Regions from separate parts of the Methylophaga sp. UBA2012 genome, predicted to be linked through region 1. Evidence: riboswitches for the same ligand, from Rfam matches in the RefSeq annotation. Region 1 holds a riboswitch; the other holds the start of a gene.
The links. A riboswitch is a leader RNA that binds a small molecule or an ion and turns the genes downstream of it on or off. The one in region 1 is predicted to bind thiamine pyrophosphate.

Region 1 (3,533 bases):
GTCAAACGTTCGATTTCAATGTGATTTAATTCACCAATATCAGCCGTTTTCACCCACTCAGCATGCGTTTCAATAAACCTTGTCAGCTGTTTATATAGCTGACGATTATCAATACAGGACTCTTGCTCAAACAACAGGGCTTGCTCAAAACGCTCAGCAAGCTCTGGCTCACGTTCGGCCAGCGAGGTTTTATCAAGATGCTGAAAATCTGCTGCTTCCAGCACATGATTCGCTCGCTGCTCAAAACGCGCCATTTCAGCTTTATCCCCCTGATGAGCGACCACCAACGTGCCATGATTCTGATAAAAAACCGGCTCGTCTAATTCACTCAACCACTGCGGCCAAAGCGCATACGAACGTAGCCCGATTGTTTTCACCAAAGGCTCTGACGTCACCGCTTCTGTTGCCGGTGCGACCATCGATGCCGCAATGAAACCGGCACTGTCTGTACCGGTTTTATCGTCTTTAGATAACAAGCTTACTCGATAGCCTGCCTGAATCAGACGCCAAGCCGTCAGGCGTCCGATCAGGCCACTACCGATGATGAGATAATGGCTCATCAAACTTGGCGATAAATTTTGCTACCACCTTCCTTGAATTCCTGAGATTTCTCAGCAAAGGCGGCTTTCACATCATGCGAAATCTTCATTGAGCAGAACTTAGGTCCACACATTGAACAGAAATGCGCTACTTTCGCTTTTGGTTGCGGCAACGTTTCATCGTGGTATTCACGGGCGGTGTCAGGGTCCAAACCAAGATTAAACTGATCTTCCCAGCGGAATTCAAAACGGGCTTTAGAAATCGCATCATCTCGAATTTGTGCACCCGGATGACCTTTACCTAAGTCCGCCGCATGGGCAGCAATTTTGTAAGTAATGATGCCGGTTTTCACATCATCTTTATTCGGCAAACCCAAATGTTCTTTGGGTGTGACATAACAGAGCATTGCGGTGCCGAACCAACCAATCATCGCCGCGCCAATTCCGGAAGTGATATGGTCATAACCAGGCGCAATATCCGTCACCAATGGACCTAAGGTGTAGAACGGCGCTTCATGGCACCATTCCAATTGCAGATCCATATTTTCTTTGATCTTGTGCATCGGCACATGACCCGGACCTTCGATCATGACTTGCACATCATGTTTCCAGGCAATGGTCGTCAACTCACCTAAGGTTTTTAATTCAGCAAGTTGGGCTTCATCATTGGCATCCGCCTGAGAGCCTGGACGTAAACCATCACCCAGTGAGAATGACACGTCATAAGCTTTCATGATTTCGCAGATATCTTCGAAATGCGTATACAGGAAACTTTCTTCATGATGCGCCAGACACCATGCCGCCATAATCGAGCCACCACGCGAAACAATACCGGTTGTACGGTTTACCGTCAGTGGAATATGCGCCAGTCGAACACCGGCATGGATAGTGAAATAATCGACGCCCTGCTCAGCTTGTTCAATCAAGGTATCTCTGAACACTTCCCAGGTCAGGTCTTCAGCGACACCATTCACCTTTTCCAGTGCCTGATAAATCGGCACCGTACCTACTGGCACGGGTGAGTTACGGATGATCCATTCTCGGGTCTGATGAATATGTTTGCCAGTCGATAAATCCATAATGGTGTCACCGCCCCAGCGGGTACTCCACACCATTTTTTCAACTTCTTCTTCAATCGACGAAGTCGTAGCAGAGTTACCGATATTCGCATTAATTTTTACCAGAAAATTACGGCCAATGATCATCGGCTCGGTTTCTGGATGATTGATATTGGCAGGAATAATGGCACGACCTTCAGCCACTTCTTTTCGTACAAACTCGGCTGTAATGTAGTGATCCATATTCTCAGGCAGCTCACCACGCTGTGCTAAGGCTTCGCGCCCCATACTTTCACGAATAGCAATGTATTCCATTTCTGGGGTAATGATGCCCTGACGTGCGTAATGCATTTGGCTGACATTTTTGCCCGCTTTTGCTTTACGAGGTAAACGACGGTGATTAAACAGTGGAATATCAAAATCCTGAGCATCTTGCTCACGGGTATATTCTGAACTGAACTGGGCTAACTGTTCAGTGTCATCCCGCTCATCGATCCAGGTTTGACGTATTAATGGCAGCCCTTTTTCAATATCAATGGTCGCTTTTGGATCGGTGTATAAACCCGAAGTGTCATACACAACAACAGGTTCGTTAGGAATAGCAGGCAAATCAGGATTGGCGTTGGGTGTATCCGTTAAATGAATCTGACGGAATGGCACCAGTAAATCGTCGCGGCTGCCTTTGATGTAAAACTTCTCACTCCCCGCCAATGGCTCAGTTGTAATGCCGCTACGGTCTTTAATGTTAATAACTTTATTGGATTGTGTAGACACGTCTCTTCCCCTAAATGAAAACCACGACGGGGAAGATGAGATCGTTGCGCGAAAGCGAACAAGAAGACAGACACCAAACGAAAATGGATCTCGAGTGTAAAACAGGTGTCCTGCTTGTTTCCTACGGAGGTTCTAGCCTCTTCAGGTTCAACGGGTTTCATCTCAGCCTTTCCGGATTATTCCGGGCGGGCACCCCGACAAGTGATTCGCATGGTAAATCAAAAAGGATTTTTTGCACAAGCCTCATCTGGCACAATAGTCGCCAACTTTCACTTAAATCCGCAGGCAGCCGCACGCTCATGGCAAATAAAGATGACGATACCGATGAGGACGAATTTGCATTATTTCGCCAAGAAATGCGCGATGCTACCCGTATCCGCCAAAACCGTCTGATTCATAACAAACCCAAGCCCGTTGCAAAAGCTATCCGGCAAAAAATTATTGATGATGAATATCAGGGTGAACCATTCTCTGATATGTTTTCTCCAGAAACCGTAGGCAATGAGGAATACCTCGAATACCGTGGCCCCGGTATTCAGCACAAACTATTCGGCAAGCTGCGTAATGGCAAGGTGCATATTGAAGCAGAATTAGACTTACACGGTATGACCATTGCCAAAGCCGAACCGACACTGTCCGAGTTTTTAGAGTTCTGCCAGCAGCAACAAATTCGTTGCGTGCGTATCATCCATGGTAAAGGCTGGGGCTCGCGTGATAACAAGCCTGTACTAAAGAGCAAACTCAATCACTGGTTAAGACAAAGTCAGAGCGTGCTCGCATTTTGCAGTGCGACGGTAGATGATGGCGGCACAGGTGCGTTATACGTGCTCCTTAAAAGATTATTTCATGAATAATGGCTGTTTTTATCGTTTAGGTTAGAGTTAATGAATCCAATACTGGTTAGTGTGTCCTTGCTGGTTTGCAGCAATATTTTTATGACGTTTGCCTGGTACGCTCACCTAAAAGAACTCAACAATAAACCCTGGATTATTGCCGCATTGATAAGCTGGGGAATCGCATTATTCGAATACTTATTACAAGTACCCGCCAACCGCATTGGCTTTACCGTACTCAATGTGGGCCAGTTAAAAATTCTTCAGGAAGTCATCACCTTAATGGTGTTTATTCCCTTTTCCGTGTTCTACCTGAAAGAACCCCTTAA
Region 2 (3,533 bases), on a different contig from region 1:
TTACGTCCCCATAAGGTGACTTTCCATTGATCCTTTTTGTATTCGACACTGGCATTGTATAGAACATAAGAGTGTGATTTTGCATTGTGGCTGTTTGAGTAGTAAAACTCATCTTTACCTTCCATATTCGCTTTAAAAGTCCAGCCTGGAGCAAAGTAATACTCCCCTCCCAGATTAAATTGGTAGGCAGGTGCGTGGGCAATTCTGCGACCGCTTAGTTTAGTGCCTTCTTCTAATAACCTGGGATTTTCATAATCTTCAAGTTTTGCATCCAAAAGCCCTAGAGAAGCAATCACACGATATTTTTCGTTAATGGACCAGTCTAACTCTGCCTCAAGACCGATGTTTCTAACTCTGTCAGCATTCACAAAATAATCAACAAAGTCGGTACCACTGCCAGATGTCTTCGGTACTCGAATCGAGCTTTTTATTTGGGCATCGCTTCTACGTGTATAGAAGGCTGTAATAGAAGTGATAAGGTCTCCATCAAGCCAAAAAGATTTTAAACCAGCTTCAAGGTTCCATAATGATTCAGTATCAAAAGAACGTAGATCATCGCTGATTCTAGGTTCGACGTTTATACCTCCAGCTTTGTAACCTCGAGATAAAGTCGTGAAGGCCATGTGATCCTCATTAAGATGATATTCAAGACCTAACTTTCCACCAAACATCCAGTCGTTTGGATCATCTTTAAGTCCTGCAGAATCTTTATAGTCTGCATCCCAATACTCAGCGCGTAACCCGCTAATTAGTTTGAGATCTTCTGTCAGAGCAGTATCCAATTGACCATATACAGAGGTGTTTAGCGTTTTATAGGCATTTTTTGTGACAAATCCTGTTACAGCATCACTATTAATAGCATTTGAATAATAAGTACGATCCAAGTTCTGACGTTGTTCTGAAATATATAGTCCAACTGTCCAATCCGTAGTATCAGCAAAAATACGTCCATTCTCATTTGATAATGCACGGAATTCTAAAGCGGTGTTTTCACGTTTACGTTTGTATTGATCAAAACCACTATAAGGACATGTGAACGCATCGTTAGAATCATCGGAATCTATACAAGTGGCATCAACTGGAAATTGAGATTTATACGACCAGTCATCATCGTAACTGTATTCAAGATTTGACTTTGAATAGCTAAGACTAGATTGTAATTGGACTCTGTCATTCGCTCGGTAGTCGGTCTTTAAAGCAAATGCATTAGTATTTTGAGCATCTTTACCGGGTTGGTCAGACAGGCTATTACGGCTGTTATCAAGCGTGAATGCATCGTAACCATTGTCTATATTTAGATGTAATACATTAAGATCAATAGTCAGGTCATCAGTGGCAAGCCATTTTAGGTGGCCTCTGGCAGTGATTTCATCACGGTTTTGGGTATTATCTCTACCTAAAAAGTCGTTATCCATGTAGCCATCAGACTTATAGCTATGAACAGAAAAACGACCAAGTAAAGTATTATCAATTAACGGGCCTCCAACAGCGATGCCTTCAGCATGAGTATTATAAGTGGCTAAAGTTGATTCAAACTTCATAGCAAGATCATTTGTCGGTTCAGTACTTTTCAAGTTGATGGTGCCGGCCATTCCATTTGCACCATAACGTGTGCCTTGAGGACCACGCAAAATCTCGACTGACTCAATATCAAATAGAGTTGCTGCACCACCACTTCGGCTAAAGTCGATGCCATCGACATACAAACCTACCGAAGGGTTGAGTGGGGCTTGGAACTCACTCCGTTCACCAATGCCACGAATCTGGAAAAATTGACCTCTTGATGCACCGCTGGAGAAGTTGACGTTAGGAGCAAGATTAATCACGTCCTCAATATGCTGAGCACCACGAGATTCAATAGTGTCTTCATCAATCGTGGTTAAACTTATCGGTGTGTCATGTGCATCGTTAGGACGAAAATCAGCACTGACGATCATTGATGGTAAGTCAGCAGGGGTGACTTCCGCTAAGGCCACTGGCGATGACATAGCCGTTGAAACCGCTATGGCAAGTGTTTTTACTTTCATGGTTATCCTTTTTTGAATCAAAAAGGACAGGGGAATAAATCGAGAGACACCAATGCGGTGTAGATGAAGATCTATTTCAGCCTGTCCCTACGCCAGTATTAACTGGATCAGGTTCATCGGGTCCGCTCTTTAAACGAGCATCTCAGGCTTTCGCCACCCCGAGGCATCATTCCTTATATTTCTGCAGTCACATCCTGTGAATAGTCATTATTCTATTGTAATTACACTCTTTTTTCTAGCAAGAAACTTATCACGGTATTTATTTGGCAGGTTTGATACTGGCTCTGCACTGAGGGCATACACGTAGACGGCTGTTGATACGTTGCGTGGCGATTAAATCTTGTTGTGTTTCATAACAACGAGGGCAATAGAATACCGACTCCTGACCACGACGATAACAACCAGAAGGTGCATCAAATTCAGGTTTAGCGAGATATTCACCCGATAATAATGTATCGGGTAAAACAGTCACTAATTGCTCAATTTCAGACTTCAGTTCAGTCAGTAAATAGTGATGCTCCGCGGGAATAATGTTTTCAAGCTGCTTTATTAGCTGTCGTATTTTGGTATGGGAAGGTGTTGTGTTCATTGATGATCCCAGTGAAAGTGAACTAAACAGATTATCTTGCCAGATTTAAAGACTGATGGCTTTTTCAACAGTCTTTTTATCAAGATGAGCCGCAAAAAATTCGATAAAGGCATACATATAACTTCGAAGATAACTGCCTTTACGAATGCCCATGTGGGTAACACTTGGTGGAAACAAATGTCTGGCATCCAGTGCCTGCAGAGGTGCATCTTTGTCAGGATCAAATGCCATGCTGGCGATAATCCCAATCCCCATTTCTAACTCAACGTAGGTTTTGATGACGTCGGCATCTGTCGCCGTAAAAATAACGTTAGGATGTAAGCCTTTTTCAATAAAGGCCTGATCTTGTTTGGCACGGCCAGTAAAGCCCATCACATAAGTCAGAATTTCATATTGCGCGATATCTTCCAGACGTAACTTTTTCACAGACAATAACGGGTGTTCAGGCGGAACAACAACACAACGATTCCATTCATAACAAGGCAGAATAGCCAATGATTCGAATTGAGCAAGCCCCTCTGTTGCAATGGCCAAATCGATTTTGCCTGTCGCTGCCATTTCGCCGACTTCGGTCGGCGTGCCTTGCACCATATTTAAATGAATATTCGGGTAGTGTTCTGAGAATTTTTTAATGGCACTAGGTAAGGCATAACGAGCTTGGGTATGTGTTGTGCCAATCGATAAAGTACCAGAGTGCTCGGTTTTACTATCCGCCACCAACTGACGAATATTGTCGACATCCTGCAAGACTCTTTCAGCCATCTCGATGACCGACTGACCAATTGGAGTAATGCCTGTTAGTCGTTTGCCATGACGTTCGAATATCTGTAATCCAAGCTCATCTTCCAATAACTGTACCTGGTTACTGACACCGGGTTGTGAGGCGTGTAATGCATTTGCTGCAGCAGAAATACTCA

Region 2: it holds a riboswitch for thiamine pyrophosphate, as region 1 does, so the genes downstream of both, B2248_RS04805 (TonB-dependent receptor) here and thiC (phosphomethylpyrimidine synthase ThiC) in region 1, are expected to answer to the same signal.

What each region holds. Positions count from the first base shown of each region.
Region 1 is NZ_DDCG01000009.1:327,262-330,794, forward strand. Features, by position in the region: gene B2248_RS08495 (FAD-dependent oxidoreductase) at 1-560, opposite strand, end outside; gene thiC (phosphomethylpyrimidine synthase ThiC) at 560-2,371, opposite strand; TPP riboswitch at 2,473-2,578, opposite strand; gene B2248_RS08505 (Smr/MutS family protein) at 2,671-3,225, shown strand; gene B2248_RS08510 (DMT family protein) at 3,256-3,533, shown strand, end outside.
Region 2 is NZ_DDCG01000005.1:10,974-14,506, forward strand. Features, by position in the region: gene B2248_RS04805 (TonB-dependent receptor) at 1-2,027, opposite strand, end outside; TPP riboswitch at 2,094-2,198, opposite strand; gene B2248_RS04810 (hypothetical protein) at 2,287-2,616, opposite strand; gene cysB (HTH-type transcriptional regulator CysB) at 2,662-3,533, opposite strand, start outside.